Regions from separate parts of the Streptomyces sp. NPDC056734 genome, predicted to be linked through region 1. Evidence: predicted binding sites of a transcription regulator. Region 1 holds the regulator's gene; the other holds the start of a gene.
The links. The regulator HspR, encoded in region 1, represses chaperone genes until heat shock. The targets are predictions, from matches to a motif close to TTGAGNNNNNNNNNCTCAA.

Region 1 (12,076 bases):
GCAGCGACAGCACGGCGGACGCCTGTGGAACACCCCCGCACGGGCGGGCCCGACAGCCGGGAAATGTCCTCGGCCTCCTGCGCCCACGGAACACCCCGCATACCCGGGACCGACACGGGACGAGACCCCTTCCGCAGCCGGGAGCGCCCCGTGCGGTGGCCGTTCTCCCGCCGGGGTGATGGCCGGCACAGGACCAGGCCCGTTTCCCGGCAGGGGCGGAGCCCGACGCGTTGCGCAGCGACAGCAGGGCGGACGCCTGCGGAACACCCCCGCACGGGCGGGGCCAACAGCCGAGAAATGTCCTCGGCCCCCTGCTCCCGCGGAACATCCCCGCATACGCGGGGCCGACGCGTAGCCCTCGACCGGACCGCGCGGGTCGATCGGAACACCCCCGCATACCCGGGGCCGACGCGGGACGAGACCCGTTCCGCAGCCGGGAGCGCCCCGTGCGGTGGCCGTTCTCCCGCCGGGGTGATCGCCCGGCACGGATCCCGGCGCCCGCGGATCCGGCGTGATCCGGCCGAGAGGCCCTACGTCAGGCCCGCCGCCGCGCAGGCCTCCTCGTAGTCGGCCGTACAGATGTCCGACACCTGGTAGATCTCGTCGGCGACCACGGTGTCCTTGATGTTCTCCGCCGTCAGCGCCACCACCGTCACCAGCTGCGACGGGATGTCCTCGTGCGTCGGGCTGTCCACCCGGTCCCGGGTCAGCGCGTCGAACTGGATGTCCCTGCCCTGCACCCGGGCCACCGCCATCTCGGCGGCGGCCTCGGCCTCCTGCGGATAGGACTTGTATACGCTCATGAACTGCTCGCCGGTGAGAATCCGCTGCACGGCCACCAGTTCGGCGTCCTGCCCGGTGATCGGCGGCAGTTCGGTGACCCCGGCCGCCGCCAGCGCCTTGATGACCCCGCCCGCCATGCCGTCGTTCGCGGCGAGCACCCCGGCGATGTTGTCCGCGCCGATCTCCTTGATCGCGGCGGCCATGTTCGCCTCGGCGTTCTCCGGCTTCCAGTCCTTGGTGTCGTACGACTCGGCGATCGTGACCTGGCCCTCCAGCTCGTCCAGCGCGCCCTGCTTGAACTGGCCGGCGTTGGGGTCGGTCGGCGAGCCGTTCATCATCACGATCCGGTCGGAGGTGGAGACATCGCTGCCCAGCGCCTCCAGCAGGGTGCGGCCCTGCACCTCGCCCACGAGTTCGTTGTCGAAGGAGATGTACGCGTCGATCGGGCCCTCGGCCAGCCGGTCGTAGGCGATGACCGGGATGCCCGCGTCCTTCGCCTTCTGGACCTCGCCCGCGATGCCCTTGGCGTCGACCGCGTCCAGCACGATCGCGTCGACAGCGTTGTCGATCATCTGCTGGAGCTGGGTCTGCTGGAGTGCCGCGTCCGCGTCGGCGTTGGCGTACTCGACCTTGCCCTTGTTGTCGGTGAGATCCGCGACCTTCCGCTCGAAGATGGGGTGGTCGAACCGGTCGTAGCGCGTGTTCGCCTTCTCCGGGAGCAGCAGTCCGATCGTGAGGTCGTCGCCCTTGGTCGGGGTGGCGTCGCCGGCGTCCCCCGTCGCGCCCAGGACGCCGCAGCCGGCGAGCGAGAGGATCAGCGAGGACGTGGCCACGGAGCGGGCGATACGAGCCATTTGGTTCTCACTTCATGTGCGGATGGGACGCGGGTGGCGGTGCACAACCCGAATGACTGAAGAGCCAACGCGTCAAGCGCTGGAGACGTCAAGCGATACGAGTTAACGAGATGGCAATATCGCCTTCCGTTTACGGGGCGCTTCCGGAGGCCGCCGAGGTGGACACGAGTAAGGGCCGGGAGGGGCTGTTCCGCCCTCCCGGCCCTTGGCCGTTCATGGAACCGGCCGGTCAGTCCGGCTGCTGCCGCTTCGGCCGCCACACCACCAGCGCGCTGGTCTGCTGCACCTCCTGGTACGGCACCAGATCGCGGCGGTACGACGCGTGCACCTGCGCCTCGCGCTGGCGCATCGCCGCGGCGGCCCCGTCGACGGCGGACTCCAGCTCGGCGACGCGGGCCTGGAGCGCGGCGACCTGGTTCTCCAGCTCGATGATCCGCTTGATCCCGGCCAGGTTGATGCCCTCGGCCTGCGACAACTGCTGCACCTGGCGGAGCAGTTCGATGTCCCGGACCGAGTAGCGCCGGCCCCGGCCCGCGGTGCGGTCCGGGGAGACCAGGCCCATACGGTCGTACTGACGCAGTGTCTGCGGGTGCAGACCGGAGAGCTGGGCCGCCACCGAGATGACGTAGACCGGGGTCTCCTCGGTCATTTCGGGAATTCCCCCGCGCTGACGGGGACGACGGCCGTCCATCTCGATCAAGCTCCCTTCGCGGCCTGGAACAGCTCCGCCCGCGGATCCTCACCCGCGGTCGCCTCGCGATACGCCTCCAGCGCGTCACGAGCCTTCCCCGAAAGGTCCTTGGGGACACTCACTTCGACGGTCACCAGCAAGTCGCCGCGGCTGCCGTCCTTACGGACCGCGCCCTTGCCCCGGGCCCGCATCGTACGGCCGTTGGGTGTGCCGGGGGGCAGCTTCAGGGTGACCGGCGGACCGCCCAGCGTCGGGACCCGCACCTCGCCGCCGAGCGCCGCCTCCGTGAAGGTCACGGGGACGGAGACGGTGAGGTTGTCGTCCTTGCGGCCGAACACCGGGTGCTCGCCGACATGGACGACCACATACAGATCGCCCGCCGGGCCGCCGCGCTCGCCCGGCCCGCCCTTGCCGCGCAGCCGGATCCGCTGGCCGTCATGGACCCCGGCCGGGATACGGACCTGCATGGTGCGCGAGGACTTGGCCCGGCCGCTGCCCTTGCAGACCTCGCAGGGGTTCTCCGCGATCAGGCCGCGGCCCTTGCAGTCGGGGCACGGGTCGGTCAGCGAGAACCCGCCGCCCGAGCCGCGCGCCACCTGCCCGGTGCCGACGCAGGTCGGGCACACCCGCGGTGTGCCGTTCGCGTCGCCGGTGCCCGAGCAGGCCTTGCAGGGGGCCTGCGAGGACATCCTGAGCGGGACCGTCGCGCCCTCGATCGCCTCGGTGAAGCTGAGGGTGACCTCGGAATCGATGTCCTGGCCGCGCCGGGGCTGGACCCGGGTCCCCGGTCCGGCCCCGCCGCGGTTGAACAGGCCGCCGAAGACATCGCCGAGCCCGCCGCCGAAGCCGCCGCCCCCGCTGCCGCCCTGGGGCTGGCCGCCGCCGAAGAGATCGCCGAGGTCGAAGTTGAAGTTGCCCTGGCCGCCGCCCGGTCCGGGGCGGAAGCCGCCGTTGCCGAACAGCGCGCGGGCGTCGTCGTACTCCTTGCGCTTCTTGGGGTCACCGAGGACGTCATTCGCCTCGGAGATCTCCTTGAACCGCTCCTCGGCCTTGGCGTTGCCCTTGTTGGCGTCCGGGTGGTACTCCCGGGCCAGCTTGCGGTACGCCTTCTTGATCTCGGCCTCGGTGGCGTCCTTCGGGACGCCGAGGACCTTGTAGAAGTCCTTCTCGATGTAGTCCTTCGTACTCATCCCCGACGTCCCTCCTTCCCCGTCCTGCCTGTCCCGCCTGACCCGCCCGTCGTGCCCGTCCTGCCCGTCTTCCTCGGTGTGCCCGGCATCGCGGGCTTCCTCGTCGCGTCAGCCCTCGTCCGGGCCACCGCTCTCCTTGTTGTCGGCGGCATCGGCGTCGGCGGACTCGGCGTCGGATCCCTTGACCGTCTGCGCGCCCGGCTGCGGCTCGGCGACCGCCACCCGCGCGGGACGGATGGTGCGCTCGCCGATGCGATACCCCGGCTGGAGGATCGCGACGCACGTCGTCTCCGTGACATCGGGCGCGTACGAGTGCATCAGGGCCTCGTGGATCGTCGGGTCGAAGGGCTCGCCCTCCTTGCCGAACTGCTGGAGGCCCATCTTGGCCGCCACCGTCTCCAGCGACTCCGCGACCGACTTGAAACCGCCGACCAGCTCGCCGTGCTCCCGCGCCCGGCCGATGTCGTCGAGCACCGGGAGCAGCTCGGTCAGAAGGTTCGCGATCGCGATCTCCTTGACGGCGATCCGGTCCCGCTCGACCCGGCGGCGGTAGTTCTGGTACTCGGCCTGGAGCCGCTGGAGGTCCGCCGTGCGCTCACCGAGCGCCGTACGCACCTGGTCCAGCTGGGCCACCAGACCGGCTGTGCCGGTCCCGTCCCCGGCCGGAGCCGCCCCCTCCTCGGGGGCGGGCTTCGGCTCGGCGTCGTCGGGGGTCGCGCCGGAGGGGACGTCGGGCTTCTCCTCGAAGCCCGGGGTCTCCTCGGTCACGCCGCACCGTCCTTGCGCTCGTCGTCCACGATCTCCGCGTCCACCACGTCGTCGTCGGCCTTCGGCGTGTCACCGGCGGTGGCGCCGCCCGCGGCCTGCGCGGACTGGGCGTCCGCGTACATGGCCTGGCCGAGCTTCTGGGAGACGGCGGCGACCTTCTCGGTGGCCGTACGGATCTCGGCGGGGTCCTCGCCCTTGAGCTTCTCCTTCAGCTCGGCGACGGACTCCTCGACCTCGGTCTTGATCTCGCCGGGGACCTTGTCCTCGTTGTCCTTGAGGAACTTCTCCGTCTGGTAGACGAGCTGCTCGCCCTGGTTACGGGTCTCGGCGGCCTCGCGGCGGCGGTGGTCCTCCTCCGCGTACTGCTCGGCCTCCTGACGCATCCGGTCGACCTCGTCGCGCGGCAGCGAGGAGCCGCCGGTGACGGTCATCTTCTGCTCCTTGCCCGTGCCCAGGTCCTTCGCGGTCACGTGCATGATGCCGTTGGCGTCGATGTCGAACGCGACCTCGATCTGCGGGACGCCGCGCGGCGCCGGGGGCAGACCGGTCAGCTCGAACATCCCGAGCTTCTTGTTGTACGCCGCGATCTCGCGCTCGCCCTGGTAGACCTGGATCTGCACCGACGGCTGGTTGTCCTCGGCGGTGGTGAAGATCTCGGACCGCTTGGTCGGGATCGTCGTGTTCCGCTCGATCAGCTTGGTCATGATGCCGCCCTTGGTCTCGATACCGAGGGACAGCGGGGTGACGTCGAGCAGCAGGACGTCCTTGACCTCGCCCTTGAGGACACCGGCCTGGAGGGCGGCGCCGATGGCGACGACCTCGTCCGGGTTCACGCCCTTGTTGGCCTCGCGTCCGCCGGTCAGCTCCTTGACCAGCTCGGCGACGGCGGGCATACGCGTGGAGCCGCCGACCAGGACCACGTGGTCGATCTCACCGAGCTGGATGCCGGCGTCCCGGATCACATTGTGGAACGGGGTCTTGCAGCGCTCCAGCAGATCCGCGGTCAGCTGCTGGAACTGGGCGCGGGTCAGCTTCTCGTCGAGGTGCAGGGGGCCCTCGGCGGAGGCCGTGATGTACGGGAGGTTGATCGAGGTCTCGGTGGACGAGGACAGCTCGATCTTGGCCTTCTCGGCGGCCTCGCGAAGCCGCTGGAGGGCCATCTTGTCCTTGGACAGATCCACGCCGTGGCCGGACTGGAACTGCTTGACCAGGTAGTCCATGACCCGCTGGTCCCAGTCGTCACCACCGAGGTGGTTGTCACCGTTGGTGGCCTTCACCTCGACCACGCCGTCGCCGATCTCCAGCAGCGACACGTCGAAGGTGCCACCGCCGAGGTCGAAGACGAGGATGGTCTGGTCGTCCTTGTCGAGGCCGTACGCCAGGGCGGCCGCGGTCGGCTCGTTCACGATCCGCAGGACCTTCAGGCCCGCGATCTCGCCGGCCTCCTTGGTGGCCTGGCGCTCGGCGTCGTTGAAGTACGCCGGGACCGTGATGACCGCGTCGGTGACCTTCTCGCCCAGGTACGCCTCGGCGTCGCGCTTCAGCTTCTGGAGCACGAAGGCGCTGATCTGCTGCGGGTTGAAGTCCTTGCCGTCCAGGTTGATCTTCCAGTCGGTGCCCATGTGGCGCTTGACCGACCGGATGGTCCTGTCGACGTTGGTGACGGCCTGACGCTTGGCCACCTCGCCGACCAGCACCTCACCGTTCTTGGCGAAGGCGACGACGGACGGCGTGGTCCTGGCGCCCTCTGCGTTGGTGATGACGGTGGGCTCGCCGCCCTCCAGAACGCTGACGACGGAGTTAGTCGTGCCCAGGTCGATGCCGACCGCACGTGCCATGGTTGTTTCCTCCAGCTGACTTGAGTGGAACGGACTCAAGTGTGCATCAGTCTCTCGACTGGGTCAACAGAGCTGAGTCAACCTCGCTCAACTCTTATCCGTTCCTTACACGCAACTGCGCTCTGGCCTGGGAAGACGCACCCCGCCGAGCAGAGGTTGCGTGCACCCCAGGCATCCCCTGCGGCGCCCCATGCACCCGGAGCAGCGCCGCTACGACCATCAGCGCCCCGCCCGCCACCCACAGCACGGCCGCCGCGCCCGCCCACCCGGTGTGCACCAGCACCCCCACCGCCACCGCGGCGAAGGCGCCCGCGCCCAGCACCACGGTCGCCCCCTGGGCCGTCAGCCCCGCGCGGCGCAACCGGTGCGCCAGATGATCCGGACCGCCCGCGCGCAGCGCCCGCCCCGCGAGCCGCCGGGCGACCAGCACCAGCAGCACGTCCGTCACGGCGACCGCCGTCAGGGCGAACAACACGCCGAAGGACACGGAGATTTCGCCGCCCGCGCGCGTGAGCAGCGCCGCGCCCGCGAGCACGAACCCGGTGAACAGCGAGCCGGTGGCGCCGAGCGCGATCCGCGCGGGCGGCCAGTTGTGCATGAGGAACCCGGTCAGCGCCGCCGCGAGCACGCTCAGCAGCGCCGCGAGCCCGTCCATCACCTCCGCCGCCGCGCAGGCCCCGACCCCGAAGGCGGTCACCACCCCGACCGTCCCGGCGAGCGCGTCGGAGTGGTCGAGGGACCGGAAGGCCAGCGCGACCCCGGCGATCCAGCAGGCGGCCAGCACCCCGCCGACGACGCCGGTACGCCCGTACGGCACCACGCACAGCGCGGCGATCGCCGTAGCGGCGAGCAGGAAGCGGGTGCGCAGCCGCCAGAGGTCGGCGGCGAGGCCGAGCCCGGCGACGGCGAGGCCGGCCACCAGCAGCGCGCCGGCCTCGCCGCCGAGCCGGGCGACCCCGGCCCATTCCCCGGCCCCGGCGACGGCGGCGGTGGCCCCGACCACCGCCGCACCGCCGAGCACCGGCACGGGCCGCACCCGCCGACGCCGCTCCAGCAGCCCACGCCGCAGCGCGAGCGGGCGGAGCAGCGCCGAGAGCAGAGCGGCGAGCAGGAGTGCGGCCACGGCCGCGGCGATCCCGTAGAACACGTACACAAACTAAGCCGAATGTCACGATTTGTGATGAATACTGGGGGTGTCTCGGCGCGGCGTGGCGCGTGTACATGGGCGGAGTGGCTGGCCGCCGGGGGGGCTGGGCCGGGGCCAGGGGGGCCGGCCGGGGACCCGGGGCCGGTTACTGCGGTCGGCGCGCGCCACGCGCAGGCGCGCGCGGGCGGATAGCGGCGGCGGGCGACAGGCAAGCGGCATGCAGGCAGCAGGCAGCGAACAACAGCCGACAGGCGGCGGACGGGAACCAGCGGACGGCGGACCGGCGGACGGCGGACCGGCGGACGACGGACCGGCGGACCGGCGGACAGCGGGTGGCATTGCAGGAGTCACCGCCGAAGTGACCCACCCGGCAACCCCTCAGCGACACAGATCACCGAGTGCCTGGCTACAGTGCGAGGCGGGATGCGGGGTAATCTCGAAGGACCGCGTAAGTTACCGCTTAGTAATGACGGAGTCGCCGGAGCACCGGCGGGTCCCTCCCCCCGCAGGCCCGAGGAGCCCTGAGATGCAACTCGCCGCGATCATCGTGTCGGTGGTCCTCATCGTGGTCGGCGTCGCCCTGTTCGGCCGGGCCGTCCTCCAGATCTTCCGGTTCATGACGCTCGGCCAGCCGCTCCCGGCCGGAGCCCGCACCAATGACCCCGTGCTGCGCACGATCACCCTGGCCAAGGAGTTCCTCGGGCACACCCGCATGAACCGCTGGGGCGTCGTCGGCGTCGCGCACTGGTTCGTGGCGATCGGCTTCTACACACTCCTGCTGACCATCGTCAACGCCTTCGGCCAGCTCTTCAAGGCCGACTGGCTGCTGCCGGTCATCGGCGACTGGACGCCGTACAACGTCTTCGTCGAGTTCATCGGCACCATGACCGTGCTCGGCATCCTGGCCCTGATCGTGATCCGGCAGCTGTCGCGGCCGGGCGGGGCCGGGCGCAAGTCGCGCTTCGCGGGGTCGAACACCGGTCAGGCGTATTTCGTGGAGACGGTCATCCTGATCGTCGGGGTCTGCATCTTCATGCTGCACGCGCTGGAAGGCGCCATGCACCATGTCGACGGCTACGAGGCGTCGTTCTTCCTCTCGTACCCCGTGGTGTCGTGGCTGGAGGGCATGGACCTCGCCACCCTCCAGAACCTTACCTATCTGTTCGCGGGCGTGAAGATCGCGGCGTCCTTCACCTGGATGATCGTGGTCGCGCTCAACACCGACATGGGCGTGGCCTGGCACCGCTTCCTGGGTTTCCCGAACATCTGGTTCAAGCGCAACGCCAACGGTGACACCTCACTCGGCGCGCTGCTCCCGATGACCTCGGGCGGCAAGCCGATCGACTTCACCGACCCCGGCGACGACGATGTGTTCGGCGTGTCGCAGGTCGAGCAGTTCTCCTGGAAGGGCCTGCTGGACTTCTCCACGTGCACCGAGTGCGGGCGCTGCCAGTCGCAGTGCCCCGCCTGGAACACCGGCAAGCCGCTCTCCCCCAAGCTGCTGATCATGTCCCTGCGCGACCACGCGCACGCCAAGGCGCCGTATCTGCTCGCGGGCGGCGGCAAGTCGGCGGAGGGCGAGGAGAAGGCGAGCGCGGAGCAGCTCGCGGGCGTGCCCGCCGCCGCGCTGGCGGAGGCCGAGCGTCCGCTGATCGGCACGCTGGAGGAGAACGGGGTCATCGACCCGGACGTCCTATGGTCCTGCACCACCTGCGGTGCCTGTGTCGAGCAGTGCCCTGTGGACATCGAACACATCGACCACATCGTCGACATGCGCCGCTACCAGGTGATGATCGAGAGCGCGTTCCCCTCCGAGGCGGGCACGATGCTCAAGAACCTGGAGAAGAAGGGCAACCCCTGGGGCCTGGCCAAGAAGCAGCGGCTGGAGTGGCTGAAGGAACTCGACTTCGAGGTGCCCGTGGTCGGCAAGGACATCGAGGACCTCTCCGAGGCCGAGTACCTGTACTGGGTCGGCTGCGCCGGCGCCCTGGAGGACCGCGCCAAGAAGACGACGAAGGCGTTCGCGGAACTCCTGCACATGGCGGGCGTGAAGTTCGCCATCATGGGCGGCGACGAGAAGTGCACCGGCGACTCCGCCCGGCGCCTGGGCAACGAGCCGCTGTTCCAGGAGCTGGGCATGGAGAACGTCATGGCCCTGAACACGGCGTTCGGGGAGGAGCTGGACGACGACGGCAAGGTCGTCGCCGAGTCGGCGAAGCCCAGGTCGGCCAAGAAGATCGTCGCCACCTGCCCGCACTGCCTCAACACGCTGGGCAACGAGTATCCGCAGCTCGGCGGCGACTACGAGGTCATCCACCACACCGTGCTGCTCCAGCACCTGGTGGACGAGGGCAAGCTGATCCCGGTCACCCCGGTCGAGGGTCTGATCACGTACCACGACCCCTGCTACCTGGGCCGCCACAACAAGATCTACACGCCCCCGCGCGAGATCATCGCGAGCGTCCCGGGCCTGCGCAACGAGGAGATGCACCGGCACAAGGAGCGCGGCTTCTGCTGCGGCGCCGGTGGCGCGCGGATGTGGATGGAGGAGCGGATCGGCAAGCGCATCAACAACGAGCGCGTCGACGAGGCCCTCTCCCTCAACCCCGACATCATCTCCACGGCCTGCCCGTTCTGCCTGGTCATGCTGACCGACTCGGTCAACGGCAAGAAGGCCGCATCCGACAGCGGCTCCGCCGCGGGTGGCCAGGCCAAGGAGTCGATCCAGGTCGTGGACGTCGCCCAGCTACTGCTGGAGTCGGTACGGACACCGGTGGACCCGGCGGACGGGGCCACGGACAGCGAGCCGGCTCCCGAGCCTGAGCCGGTGAAGTAGCCAAGGTCTGTTCATGTGTCGCGGTGCCCCCGTCCTGATGGCTTGGGATGGGGGCACCGCGTTTCTTTGCGACGTTTCTTTGCGACGTTTCTTTGCGACGCCGGGGATGCCCGGTTGCGCCGGGGATGCCGGTAACAGCGGGTCTGCCGGGCCAACAGCCCGCACCCTCACCGCTCTTCACACATCGCGGCAAGCTCCCGTCAGGCTCCCGTCAAGCTCCCATCAGGCGAGGACCAGGTCGCCTACCGTGAACGACAGCAGAGCCGGTCGCGCGCGGTCAGCCTTGGGAGGACACCATGAACTCCAGCAAGTGGGTCAGTACGTCGATGCCGTATCTGACCCCGCGAGGGCAGGGGCAGGCCGACGCCTGGAGCGCGGACGCGGCGGCTCGGCAGCGGCGCGGCTCCCAGCGCATCCTGCACGCCGGGGAGGTGCCCGCGCCCGGCGAGATCGCGGGGCTGCTCGGCATCCCGGACGGCGAGCCGGTCGTCGTACGCCGTCGGCTGATCCTTCTCGACGAGGACCCGCACGAACTGACCGACACCTACTACCCCGCCGGGATCGCCCGGGGAACCGCGCTCGCCGGAACGGCCAAGATCCCCGGCGGCGCCGTGACCCTGCTGGCCCGGCTGGGCCACGTCGGCGTGCTGGTCCGCGAGGACGTGGGGGCCGACCTGCCGAGCGAGGAGGAGCGGCAGGCGCTGGCGATCTCACCCGGGGACCCTGTCCTGCGCCTCACCAGGCTCACGCTGGACCGCGACGAGCGCCCCCTCCAGGTCGACCGCATGGTGATGCCCGCCCGGCGACAGCGACTGCGACTGCGCTACGAGATCAGGATCGGATGACCGTGCCCAAGGCCGAACCCGACGCCCACGACCGGCGCTCGCTGCACGAACGCATCGCGGCCGATCTGCGCGACGACATCATGAGCGGCGAACTGCCGCCAGGCGCCAACCTGCCCTCCACAACAGGGCTCAAGGAGCGCTTCGACGCCTCGAACGCCACCGTCCAGAAGGCACTCCAGCTCCTCAAGAACGAGGGACTGGTGATCGGGCGCGCGGGGTCGGCGGTCACGGTCCGTCCCCACCGGCAGCGCACCATACGCCCCGCCGCGTCGATGACGCCCGCCGCCACCGGTTCCCACCCCTGGCTCGCGGAGGCGGCGCGACACGGCTCGGACGCCCCCTTCACCCTCCTCGACGTCACGGAGGTCACGCCGCCCGCGGACGTCCGTGCCGCCCTCGGCATCCCGGAGGGCGGACAGGCCGTCTGCCGCAGCCAGATCCTGCTGATCGACGGCGAACCCGCCGAACTCGTGAAGTCGTACTACCCATTGGACATCGCCGAGGGCACAGACCTCATGAACCGGCGCAGAATCAAGGGCGGAACTCCCGTCCTCCTGACCGAACTCGGCTACCCGTCCCGCCGAACCGTCGACCGGGTGTCGGCCCGTGTCCCCACACAGGAGCAGTTCAGGGCGCTGCGGCTCCCGGGCAGCCTGCCCGTGCTGTGCACTCTGCGCGTCGTCCACGCCGACGACGAACGTCCCGTCGAGGTGACCTCCATGGTGAAGGCCGGGCACCTCTACGAGTTGCGGTACGAGTTGCGGTACGAGTTGCGATACGAGTTCGCGCCGGAATGAGCGATCCGAAATCGCGCCGACCCAGGGTTGTCGCCGTGTCATGGACACCCGCATCATGACGGAGGTGTTGCAGAAGAGGCCGGCGAGGTGAGTGGTGCGCGTGCCAAGAAGCGCGATGGTGGTGGCGGTGGCCGCCGCCCTGGTGCTGTCGCTCGTCGGCTGCGGTTCCGGTGACGACGGTCCGCCGGACGGGCAGACCCCGGTGAACCAGGCGGCCGAGGCACCGCCCCGGCTCCCCGTCCCGGAGGGCGACGGCAGCACGACGCCCGACGACTTCAACGGCGACGGCCACCGGGACCTCGTACTCAACGATCTCGTCAAGAACCA
Region 2 (12,076 bases), on a different contig from region 1:
CGAGATACACGGCCGCGCACTTGGCCGCGGAGTTGGACCCCTGCCCGGTGATCGGGTCATTGGCGACGACGACATCGGCGACCCCGAGGACCAGGCCACCGCCCGGCAGCCGCCCGACGGGATGGCGGACGGTGGGCGCGTACCGTCCGGACAGCGTGCCCCCGGCGTCGGTGAGTTCGACCTTGGTGGCCCGCGCGTACTCCCACGGCGTGAACTTCTCCATCAGCTCCAGCGTGAGGGAGAGATGCTCGGCGGGGTCCTTGACACCGTTGAAGACGTCCAGCGGGCCGCCGGGGATGCCCTCCCAGAAGAGGATGTCGGCCCGCCCGGACGCGGTGAACGTGGGCATGACGAAGAGTTCGCCGACGCCGGGGACCAGATTGCAGCGGACCGCGTCGAACACCGGGTGCTCCGGGCGCGGGCCCAGACCGTGGACGTACGAGACGGCCAGCGCCCGCTGCGGCTCGGCGTACGGGGAGCGGGAGGCGTCCCGGCCGAACATCTGGACCAGCTCACCCTTGCCGGCCGACACCAGCACCAGGTCGTACGTACGGGCGAAGTAGTCGAGGTCTCCGACCGCCGCGCCGTGGATGACGAGCTGGCCGCCGCGCTGGACGAAGATGTCCATCCAGCCGGCCATCTTGACCCGCTGGTCGACGGACTGGGCGTAGCCGTCGAGGCGGCCGACCCAGTCGATGATCCGCTGGGTGGGGCCGGGGTCGTGCGAGCCGGGGGCGGCGACGGAGACACCGAGGCCCTCGATGCGCGGGGCCTGGGACTCCCAGAAGTTCAGCTCAAGATCGCGCTCGTGCTGGAGCGCCGTATGAAACATGCACTGCGTCGACATGACCCGGCCGGACCGGATCTCGTCCGCGGTCCGGTTGGACATCAATGTCACCTCGTACCCGTGGGACTGGAGGCCGAGGGCGAGCTGGAGGCCGGACTGTCCGGCTCCGACGACGAGTATCTTCCGCATACGGCTGCTGGCTCCCTGGGTCGGGCCTATGGGGTAGGCCGGTCTACTCGGGTGTTTCGTCGAGCGCGTGGCCGACGAGCGCCAGAAGGGTCTCGATCACGGAGATCCGGCGCCGCGCGTCCATGATCATTACAGGGATGTGTGAGGGGATCGTCAACGCCTCCCGCACATCATCCGGTTCGAAACGCTCGCTGGCGTCGAAGTGGTTGACCGCGACGATGTAGGGCAGCCCGCAGCTCTCGAAGTAGTCCAGGGCCGGGAAGCAGTCCTTGAGGCGGCGGGTGTCGGCCATCACGACGGCGCCGACCGCGCCGCGCACCAGGTCGTCCCACATGAACCAGAACCGCTGCTGGCCGGGGGTGCCGAAGAGATACAGCACCAGATCGTCGTCCAGGGTGATCCGGCCGTAGTCCATGGCCACCGTGGTGGTCAGCTTGCCGGGCGTGGCGGTGAGATCGTCGGTCTCCTCGCTCGCCTCGGTCATCAGCGCCTCGGTCAGCAGCGGAGGGATCTCCGAGACCGCGGTGACCAGGGTGGTCTTGCCGACCCCGAACCCCCCGGCCACCACGATCTTGGTGGCGATGGGGGCACGGGTGCGGTCGGTCTCCCAGGACCGCAGAGGGCCGTCCTCTTCGAGGAGCGGAGCGACGCCCGAGGCGGCGTCAGAGACGACGGAGTCCACTCAGCACCCTTTCCAGCAACGCGCGCTCCGGCCGGCCCGCGCCATGGCCGGTGCCGGTTCCGTACACACGGATCTTCCCCTGGTCCGCGAGGTCGCTGAGCAGCACCCGGACCACGCCCAGGGGCATCTTCAGCAGCGCGGCGATCTCGGCCACCGTACGCATCCGGCGGCACAGTTCGACGATGGCCCGCATCTCCGGCATCACCCCGGCCAGGGAGCCCTTGGTGAGTTCCTTGCGTTCCTCGCCCGCCTCCAGCGCTTCGGTGGTGGCCACGAACGTCTCGACCAGCAGGACATGGCCGAAGCGGGTCCGGCCGCCGGTGAGCGAGTAGGGCCGGACGCGGGCGGCTTTGCGGTCGCCGCCGCGCACCGGGAGTTTCTCGTGCCCGCCGTCACTCATCGCTCACGCTCCGCCAGCTGGGGCCTGGCCCCGGACCCGGAACCGGACCCAGGATCGGATCCAGAATCGGACTCGGACTCGGACTCGGATTCCAGGGATTTACGCAGCTCGCTGCGGAGTTCAGGGGTCAGCACATGTCCGGCGCGGCCCACGAAGAGCGCCATGTGGTACGCCACCACGCTCATGTCGCAGCTCGCCGAGCCGTGCACGCCGAGCAGCGAGCCATCGCTGATCGACATGATGAACACACTGCCCTCGGCCAACGCGATCATGGTGTGCTTCACCCCGCCGAAGTCCAGCACCTTGGCCGCGCCGATGGTGAGGCTGCCGATGCCGGACACGATGGTGGCGAGATCGGCGGAGGAGCCGCGTGGCCCGCTGGGGCGCTCCTCCCTCGCCTCCCGCGCTTCCGCGTTTCTCCCGGGGTCGGACGAGAGCAGCAGCAACCCGTCGGAGGAGACCACAGCGACGGAGAGGATGCCGGGCACCTCCTCGACGAGGTTGGTCAGCAGCCAGTGCAGATTACGGGCCTCACTGCTCAGTCCGAACGTACTGGGCGCGGTCAACTGCTTGCCTCCTCGACGGTGCCCCCCGTGAATTCTTCGGCCTCTGTGTGTCCTGCGTCGGATCCCGCGTCGGCTGTCCGGGTACGGGCCGTCTGCTCGGCGATCTCCACCGTCACGTCCCGGTGCCCGGCCTCGGCCCCCTTGCGGAACCCGCCGAGCCGCCGCCGCAGCGCCTCCGCGTCGACGGAGCCGCCGCGCGGCCGGGGCGCGGCCTGCGGGACGGTGATCCTGGGGGTGCGCTTCGGCAACCCCTTGTCGGTGACGGGCTCCTCGGCAGCGCCCGGTTCGCCATGGGGCCGCACATCGGGCGCGCGCTCGTGGGTGTCGGGCCCGATGGCATAGGGATCGGACGCGGGCGCCGGTGCCGCGTGCTCCTCCAGCGGCTCGGGCGCCAGCAGCTCCATCGTGGTCTCGGCGGCGGGACTGGGCTCCCGCACCACCTTGCGCACCGGCAGCGGCGCGGGCACGACGGGCTCCGGCACGGACTCCCGCACCCGCTCCCGCTCGTGCTGCCGTACGTGCTCCCCTACGAGGTCGTCGGCGACCGGCACGGTGTCCGCGACCGGCACGATGTCCGGTACGGCGGTGTCCTGGACCGCGGATTCCGGTACGGCGGATTCCGGTACGGCGGTGTCCTGGACGGCGGATTCCGGTGCGGCCGTGTCCTGGACGGCGGCTTCCGGGTCGCCGGTCTCCGGTGCGTCCGGCACGGCGGTGGCCGGAGTGGCCGTGTCCGGGGTGGCCGTGTCCGGGGTGGCCGTGTCCGGGGTGTCTGAGGTGACTGAGGCGTCCAGGGTGGGCGGCTCGTCCCGTACGGGTTCCAGCTCGTCCGGGGTCGCGGCGGCCACCGCCTGTTCCGCGAGGGCGACCAGCGGGTCACGGGACTCGGAGCGGCGGCCGTGCAGGACGTTGGAGTTGGCCTCGGCGTCGGCGCCGGGGAGGGTGAAGGTCCCGCTGGCGTCGGCGGAGGGCGCCGGGGCGGGGACGGCGGCCGGGCGCGGATCGGCGAGCAGCGTCCTGGGCAGCACCACGACGACGGCGATCCCGCCCTGCTTCTGCTCCCGCAGCTGGACCCGCACCTGGTGGCGGTGGGCGAGCCGGGCCACCACGTACAGGCCGAGCCCGAGACCGTCGTCGCCCTCCTGCTCGTAGGGCGAGTCCGGGTCGAACTCGCTGAGCCGGGTGTTGAGCCGGACCATCCGCTCCTCGGTCATGCCGATGCCCTCGTCCTGCACGGAGAGCATCACCTCGCCGCTCTCCAGCAGCCAGCCGGAGACCTCGACGGGCACCTCGGGCGGGGAGAACGCGGTGGCGTTCTCCATGAGTTCGGCCAGCAGATGGGAGAGGTCGTCGGCGGCGAACCCCGCGACATGCGCGTGCGGCGGCAGCGCGGCGATGCGGATCCGGTCGTAGCGCTCGATCTCACTGACGGCGGCGCGGACGACATCGACGAGCGGGACCGGTCCGGCGCTGTGCTGGACATGCTCGGTACCGGCCAGCACCAGGAGGTTCTCGCTGTGCCGGCGCATGACGGTGGCGAAGTGGTCCAGCTTGAAGAGGGTGGCGAGCCGGTCGGGGTCGTCCTCGCGGTCCTCCAGGCCCTCGATGACGGTGAGCTGACGCTCCACCAGGCCGAGGGTGCGCAGCGAGAGGTTGACGAAGGTGGAGCCGATGGTGCCGCGCAACCGCTCCAGGGCGGTGGCGGAGTCGGCGAGTTCGCCGCGCAGTTCCTCACGGGCGTCGGCCATCCGCTGCCGCTGGGCGACCAGGTGCTTGCGGTCGGACTCCAGGGTGGCGATCCGCTCGTGCAGCGTGACGGCCTGCGCGTGCAGGGTGTTGACGGACCGGACGACCTGCGCGAACTCGTCGTTGCGGCCGGTGAACTTCACCGCTTCCGCGGCGCGCGGGTCACCGGCCTCGGCGAGCCGGGCGGAACCGAGGCGCAGCACCGCGAGCGGGCGGGTGAGGGTGCGGGCCATGGCGGTGGCGATACCGACGGCGAGCAGCAGCAGCGCGCCGAGCGCGGCGATCCGGATCTCCAGCGCGGTGACATCGTCGTCGCGCAGGGCCTCCAGATCGGTGGTCCGGCGTTCGTAGAGGGCGGACTCCACGCCGCGCATCAGCTCGATCCGGGCCGACAGGGCGGCGTCCAGCTCGTCGGCGGCGGTGGACAGCTCGCCTTCGCTGAGCGTGGGCTGGTCGGTGAGGTCGGCCAGGAACGCGTCGGCGGAGTTGACCTCGCTGCCGGTGAGGGTGGAGTCGTAGGAGGTCTTGGCGCTTTCGGTGGCGCTGTCGTGGAAGCCGGCGAGGGCCGCGTCGGAGCGCAGCCGGGCCTGCTGGGCGGCGGCGGTGAGCGCGTCACGGACCTCGGTGTCCTCGTCGGAGGACACGGTGGTCTCGATGGGCAGACCGGTGTAGGGGTCGTAGGTGGTCTCGGTGGTGGTGGGGACGCTGAGCGCGGCCAGCAGCAGGCCCCGGGTGGCGGCGGCCTGCTGGACGGCGGTGTCGAGTTCGGCGAGGGCGTAGGCGCCGGACCCGGCCCGTGGGGGCAGGTTCTCGGCCAGGTCCTCGGCGAGCCGGTGGAGTCCGTCGATGGCGTCGGAGTACGCCTGGTGCGCTTCGATGGCGGTGTTCTTGCCGGTGAGCGCGGTGCGGCGGACACCGGCGATGGTGTCCAGGTCCTCGCGCAGCGCGGCCGGGGTGCCGGGGTCGGCGCGCAGTTCGGCGACCTGGCGGTCCACGCGGACGCTGTGCTGCTCGGAGGGCGCCATGGACTCGTCGCGGCCGGCGGCGACGAAGGAGGTGACCTCGTCGCGCTCGTCGGCGAGCGAGTGGGCCAGGGTGAGGGCGTTCTGGGTCGTCGTGGCCAGCGTCACCAGGTCCTGCGTGTCGCTCAGCTGGCCGGAGGCGGCGAGCACCGAGGGGGTGCCCGCGCCGGCGACGGCCGCGGCGACCACGGCCACCGCGATGATCAGCCGGTTGCGTACATGGGTGGGCCGCCCGCGTCCGACGGCCGGGCCGGCCGGGCCCGCGGATCCCCCGGCGATGGTGCCGGGCGGGTGCTCCTGACCTCCTGTGGGGGCCGTCCGCTTGCCTGCGCGCCGAAGCCGCTTCTTCTGCACCGGTGCTCGCATTCCTGACTCGCTGTACCCAAAGGGCCGGGTGACGTTCGGCCGGGTGACGTTCCGTCAATTCGGTGCAACTGGTGTGACCTCACCCGGTTTCGGTGACCGACCCTCCCAGTGCCGCTGGATGGTGGTCGCGCATCATCGGACCCGCCACCCGAAGGAGTGAACATCGGAGGGGAGTTGGCGGGCAAGTTCCTCCGGCCTGTGCGCAGGGGTGGGTCCCGCGCCCCAGTTGGACGTGCGGGACGCACTTTGACAGGATTCGCCGTCACCAGTTCCCGGATCACCGCATTTACTCGCAAACCCGGCGGCTGACCTGCGCCGCCGTGCCGTCCGGGCAGGCGTTGTCGCCCATTCGCGCAGGTTGTGAAGGCGTGGTGCAGACTGACGGAATGCGTACGGAACTGGTATCGGAGCCCGGCGAGCGGGCGCGGCCCAACGAGGACTTCGCGAGTGTCGGACTACCCGCCCACGGACAGGGCGGTTCGCTCGTGGTGCTCGACGGGGTGACACCACCGCCGGACGGGACGGGGTGCGTGCACTCCGTCCCCTGGTACGCCGCGCGCCTGGGCGGGGCATTGACCGAGCTGACCGTTTCGCTCACTGATGTCCCCCTTGCGGAAGCGCTGTCGCTCGCCATCGCGCGTACCGCTTCAGCACACGCCGAAACCTGTGACCTTTCTCACCCTCGCACCCCACAGGCAACGGTCGTCACCGTCCGCTGGTCCGCCACGGAGATCGAATACCTGGTGCTCTCCGACTCGGCGCTGCTGCTGGAATCGCCCGATGGCCTGGTCACCCCGGTCCTCGACGACCGGCTCGACCGGGTGCCCCGGTCCACCCTGACCTCGGCGGCGGCGACCGACGCCACTCTCCGTAACAAGGAGGGCGGCTTCTTCACGGCCGCCGCGGATCCCTCGGTGGCGGCCCGCGCGGTGACGGGGACGCTCCCGCGCTCCGGGGTCCGCTCGCTGGCCGCCCTCACCGACGGCGCGACCCGCTGGACGGAGACGTTCCGCGAGGGCGACTGGACGGACCTGTTCCTCCACGTCCGCAAGAACGGCCCCCAGTCCCTGATCGACCAGGTACGGGCACGGGAACGGGCCGACGCGGAGGAACGGGTGTATCTGCGGCGGAGCAAGACGCATGACGATGCGACGGTGGTTTTCGTGGAGTTCTGAGGGGAGCCCTGAGGGGAGCCCTGTAGGGCGGGGTCTCCTTCTCCGCCTACTTCTCCATGCCCCGGTTCAGCTGCTGGAGGAGCCTCGCCAGTTCGGACACCTCGTGGCGGTCCCAGTGGGCGAGCTTGCTGACATAGCGGGCGCGGCGGGCCTCACGGACGCGGCCGACGCGGCTGCGGCCCTCGTCGGTGAGATGGACCAGCCAGGCGCGGCCGTCCGCCGGGTCGGGCTCGCGGGCGATCAGGCCGAGGTCTTCGAGGGCACGCAGCTGGCGGGACATGGTGGCCTTGCCGACGCCGATGTACCCGGCAAGGTCGGTGGCCCGCTGCCGCCCGCACTCGTCCAGCCGCACCAGCAGCCCGTACGCGGACGACTCCAGGTCGGGGTGGACCTCGCGGGCCATCTCACCCTGGTTGGCCCGCGCCCGGCGCATGAACATCGTCAGCTCGCGCTCCAGATCCAGGAATTCCCGATGCACGACCGGATCCGACCGCTGCTCCGACCGCTGCCCCGACCCCTGCTCCGACCGCTGGTCCGCCCCCTGCCCTGACCGCTGGTCCGACCGCTGCTCCGCGCTCTGGTCCACACCACTCGGTGCCGGGCCCGGTTCGCCCCGATGCCCCTCGCCGTTTCCGTCCTCGTGCACGTCAGCACCCCTGCCCGGTTTCCGGTCCATGAAAGTTTCCGCCAGGAGCTGTCTTCTCCGCAGCTCCGTCAGTATTTCGCAGGCACGGACCGGCGGCAGCCTCCGACCCCTCTTCGGACGAGGGCCCGGGGTCTCCCTCACGGGACCCCGGGCCCTGCCCGACCGGCCGCGTCCGTCACGCCGCGACCGGGACCTCCGGCGCCGCCCCGTTGGTGGCGGGTGCGAGCGCCAGCTCCAGGACCTGGCGGACATCGGTCACGGCGTGGACGTCGAGCTTGTCCAGCACCTCGGCCGGGACGTCGTCCAGGTCCGCTTCGTTGCGCTTGGGGATGACGACGGTGGTCACCCCGGCTCGGTGCGCGGCGAGCAGCTTCTGCTTCACGCCGCCGATCGGCAGCACCCGCCCGGTCAGCGAGACCTCACCGGTCATCGCCACGTCCGTACGGACCTGCCGACCGGAGAGCAGCGAGGCCAGCGCGGTCGTCATGGTGACACCGGCGCTCGGGCCGTCCTTGGGGACCGCGCCCGCCGGGAAGTGGATGTGCACGCCCCGGTCCTTGAGGTCGCCGACCGGCAGTTCCAGCTCGGCCCCGTGGGAGCGCAGGAAGGACAGGGCGATCTGCGCGCTCTCCTTCATCACATCACCGAGCTGCCCGGTGAGCGTCAGACCCGCCGCGCCCGTCTCCGGGTCGGCCAGCGACGCCTCCACGAAGAGGACGTCACCGCCCGCTCCGGTGACCGCGAGGCCGGTGGCCACGCCCGGCACCGCCGTGCGCCGCTCGGCCGGGTCCTGGGCGGACTCGGGCACATGGTGCGGCCGTCCGATCAGGGCGCGCAGGTCGGCGTCCAGGACGGTGAACGGCAGCTTCCGCTCGCCCAGTTCGTGCTGGGCCGCGACCTTGCGCAGCAGCCGGGCGACCGACCGCTCCAGGTTGCGCACCCCGGCCTCGCGCGTGTACTCGCCGGCCAGCTTGCGCAGGGCGCTCTCGTCGATGGTCACCTCGTCCCTGTCGAGCCCCGCCCGCTCCAGCTGGCGCGGGAGCAGGTGGTCACGGGCGATGACGACCTTCTCGTCCTCGGTGTAGCCGTCGAGGCGGACCAGCTCCATACGGTCGAGCAGGGCCTCCGGGATGGCTTCGAGCACGTTGGCGGTGGCCAGGAAGACCACGTCGGACAGGTCCAGCTCGACCTCCAGGTAGTGGTCCCTGAAGGTGTGGTTCTGGGCCGGGTCCAGGACTTCGAGCAGGGCGGCGGCCGGGTCGCCCCGGTAGTCGGAGCCGACCTTGTCGATCTCGTCCAGCAGCACCACCGGGTTCATGGACCCGGCCTCCTTGATGGCCCGCACGATCCGGCCGGGCAGCGCGCCGACGTACGTACGCCGGTGGCCGCGGATCTCGGCCTCGTCCCGGACGCCGCCGAGGGCGACCCGGACGAACTTGCGCCCCATGGCGTGCGCGACGGACTCGCCGAGCGACGTCTTGCCGACACCGGGCGGGCCGACCAGCGCCAGCACGGCACCGCCGCGCCGCCCGCCGACGATCCCGAGGCCCCGCTCGCCGCGCCGCTTGCGCACGGCCAGGTACTCGGTGATCCGCTCCTTCACGTCCTCCAGACCGGAGTGCTCGGCGTCCAGGATGCCCTTGGCACCCTGTATGTCGTACGCGTCCTCGGTGCGCTCGCTCCAGGGCAGCTCCAGGACGGTGTCCAGCCAGGTACGGATCCAGGAGCCCTCCGGGGACTGGTCGCTGGACCGCTCCAGCTTGTCGACCTCCTTGAGGGCGGCCTCGCGCACCTTCTCGGGCAGATCGGCGGCCTCGACGCGCGAGCGGTAGTCGTCGGACTCCTCGCCCGAGTCCTTGCCGTTGTCGCCGTTCAGCTCGCGCAGCTCCTTGCGTACGGCCTCCAGCTGGCGCCGCAGCAGGAACTCGCGCTGCTGCTTGTCGACGCCCTCCTGGACGTCCTTGGCGATGGTCTCGGCGACATCCTGCTCGGCGAGGTGGTCACGCAGCTGCTGGGCGGCCAGCTTCAGCCGGGCGACCGGGTCACCGGTCTCCAGCAGTTCGATCTTCTGTTCGACAGTCAGGAACGGCGAGTATCCGGAGTTGTCGGCCAGCGCGGACAGATCGTCGATGGCCTGCACCCGGTCCACCACCTGCCAGGCACCGCGCTTGCGGAGCCAGCTGGTGGCCAGCGCCTTGTACTCCTTCACCAGTTCGGCGGCCTGCCCCGGCAGCGGGTCCGGCACGCTCTCGTCGATACGCGTGCCCTCGACCCACAGGGCCGCGCCCGGCCCGGTCGTCCCGGCGCCGATCTTCACGCGGCCACGCCCCCGGATCAGCGCGCCCGGGTCGCCGTCGGCCAGCCGGCCGACCTGCTCGACCGTGCCGAGCACGCCCGTCGTCGCGTACACCCCGTCGATCCGCGGCACCAGGAGCACCCTGGGCTTGCCCGGCTCCGACCGCGCGGCGGCCTGGGCGGCCTCCACGGCGGCGCGTACGTCTGTGTCATTCAGGTCCAGCGGGACCACCATCCCGGGCAGCACGACCTCGTCGTCGAGCGGCAGCACGGGCAGGGCGAGCGGGGTGGACGCCCCGAAGCCGGCGGACTCAGCAGCCATGATCTCCCCTTCGGCAGTCAAGTTGAGCTATGCCGACTCAATGCTCGTGAGCCCCCCATTGTTCCCCGACGGCTGTTCGCTCTGAGCGATCACCCCATCACAAGCCCGTGACGAGCCAGAACACCGAAAGGGGCGAGGGGATTCCGACACCCGCGCAACGTGTCCCACGGGCCGGCGAAGCCGCAGACCGAGCCATGGCGCTGGACCATCGCCGTCGGCCTCCCGGACCACGGCATGCCCGCGGCGCCACGAACGACGCCGGGGGTGAACGAGGAGACGGTCCGCAAGGTGGCTGGGGCGATGCTGGGCCACGGGGTGTGGATGAAGGTATTCGACACCGCCGAGCGGGCCGGGCCGGGCTTTGGCCGGGTGCCGGGCCTGGCCGGGGCCGGGGCCGGGGCCGGGGCCGGGGCCGGGATCAGGCTGACGGACCGACCCCGAGCCCGCCCACCTGACATCCCGACGACCACCGGACCTCAAGCCCATACCCCCGCCCACCAGGGCTACCGGCTGCGCGCGCGGACGCAAGGCGGGTCCCGGCCGAGGCCGAGGCGGGGGTGACGGACGGAGTCGCGGCGGGGGTGACGGACAGGAAGACGGACCCGGTGACCCACGTGGCGACCACAGCGCCCGCCGGCTCCTCCGCCCCGCGCGGCCAGCTCGCCACAACCGGCGTCACCCACCCTGGTCGACCAGACAAAGACCTCCGCCGACCACCGCCACCGGGGGCCTGCGCAGGGCCGTCATGCGCACCCCGCACCGCGCGGCGGCCGACCGGAACGCCCGCACGGCCGTCCTCGGTGGCACCCCGGAGGGCCAGGCGCCCCCTGACCAGCGCGAAGCACCTCGGCGAGGACAGTAAGGACACTGAGGACAGCAGGGACGGCATTGTCAGTGCCGCCTCCTAGGCTCCGCCCATGGGAATGACCGGAGAATACGTACGTCTGACCGCCGCCGAACTCGACCGGGCGCTCGGCGACCCCGAGTGGGCCCGGGACCGGGTCGGCGAGCTGGCCGAGGCGGCGGACGCCGAGGAGAGACCCGTACCGGAGCCGCGGCTGCACAGCACGGAGAAGACCTGGCACGCGCTGGACTTCCTGCTGCGCCGCCGGGCGTTCCCCGTCGACATCGTGTTCGGCGAGGAGGACCTCCCCGGGGCGGCGGAGTGGGGCCACGGACCGCCCCGCTACCTCACCCCCGACCGGGTCCGGCAGGCCGCCGAGGCCCTCGCCGCCCTCACCCCCGAGGCCCTGGACAAGGGCGTGAACCCGGCGGACCTCACCGCGGCCGAGATCTACCCCCACATCTGGGAGCGCGGCGACACGCTGGACTGGGTGACCGCGGAGTACCAGGAACTGGCCCGCTTCTTCCGGATCGCCGCCCGCTATCGGCAGGCCGTCGTCATATGGATCGGCTGACCTGTCGGCACCTGACCGCTGTTCGAGCATCCGTACGTCCGTCCGGTGCGGGCCGAAGGGACCGGCGGGGCGGGTGAGTTCAGCGCGCTCGGCAGGGCCGCTCAGGTGCGGCGAGGCAGTCGCCGACCGGGGCGGGGCGGATCTGGCGGTGCCGGGAGCGGGTACGCCGTTCGAACAGCGGGACGGGCCGTCGAGGCGCTTCGCCTCGCAAGCCCCCTCGCCTGTCCCGAGGAGGAGTTGGCCGAGATTGTGCCGTTGTCGGACTCCGTGCCCGCCCTGGCCTGCGTCCCTCCGGAACGGGCCGCCGTAGTCGCGGAGATCGCCGAGCGGGGCGCCGCGCCGATGGCCGGTTTCGACGCCCCGAGACGCGGCCCCGCCGGACACGGCGTTCGGCCGGATGTCCGGATATACCGAACGGCACGGCGGGTTCGGTGCCTCCGCACAGGGCGTGACCGGGAGCCG

Region 2: a site for HspR is predicted at 10,219-10,237, ahead of lon (endopeptidase La). Genes of this name have one in related genera too.

The regions. Positions count from the first base shown of each region.
Region 1 is NZ_JBHTZD010000006.1:216,556-228,631, reverse strand. It holds gene ACFRFC_RS11365 (substrate-binding domain-containing protein) at 531-1,637, opposite strand; gene ACFRFC_RS11360 (heat shock protein transcriptional repressor HspR) at 1,867-2,328, opposite strand; gene dnaJ (molecular chaperone DnaJ) at 2,334-3,518, opposite strand; gene grpE (nucleotide exchange factor GrpE) at 3,627-4,286, opposite strand; gene dnaK (molecular chaperone DnaK) at 4,283-6,124, opposite strand; gene ACFRFC_RS11340 (MraY family glycosyltransferase) at 6,219-7,271, opposite strand; gene ACFRFC_RS11335 ((Fe-S)-binding protein) at 7,798-10,107, shown strand; gene ACFRFC_RS11330 (GntR family transcriptional regulator) at 10,404-10,952, shown strand; gene ACFRFC_RS11325 (GntR family transcriptional regulator) at 10,949-11,749, shown strand; gene ACFRFC_RS11320 (FG-GAP repeat domain-containing protein) at 11,865-12,076, shown strand, end outside.
Region 2 is NZ_JBHTZD010000042.1:3,501-15,576, reverse strand. It holds gene ACFRFC_RS36920 (styrene monooxygenase/indole monooxygenase family protein) at 1-976, opposite strand, end outside; gene ACFRFC_RS36915 (ATP/GTP-binding protein) at 1,020-1,658, opposite strand; gene ACFRFC_RS36910 (DUF742 domain-containing protein) at 1,639-2,058, opposite strand; gene ACFRFC_RS36905 (roadblock/LC7 domain-containing protein) at 2,055-2,624, opposite strand; gene ACFRFC_RS36900 (nitrate- and nitrite sensing domain-containing protein) at 2,621-5,746, opposite strand; gene ACFRFC_RS36895 (hypothetical protein) at 6,145-6,933, shown strand; gene ACFRFC_RS36890 (MarR family winged helix-turn-helix transcriptional regulator) at 6,980-7,372, opposite strand; gene lon (endopeptidase La) at 7,755-10,196, opposite strand; gene ACFRFC_RS36880 (YfbM family protein) at 11,114-11,614, shown strand.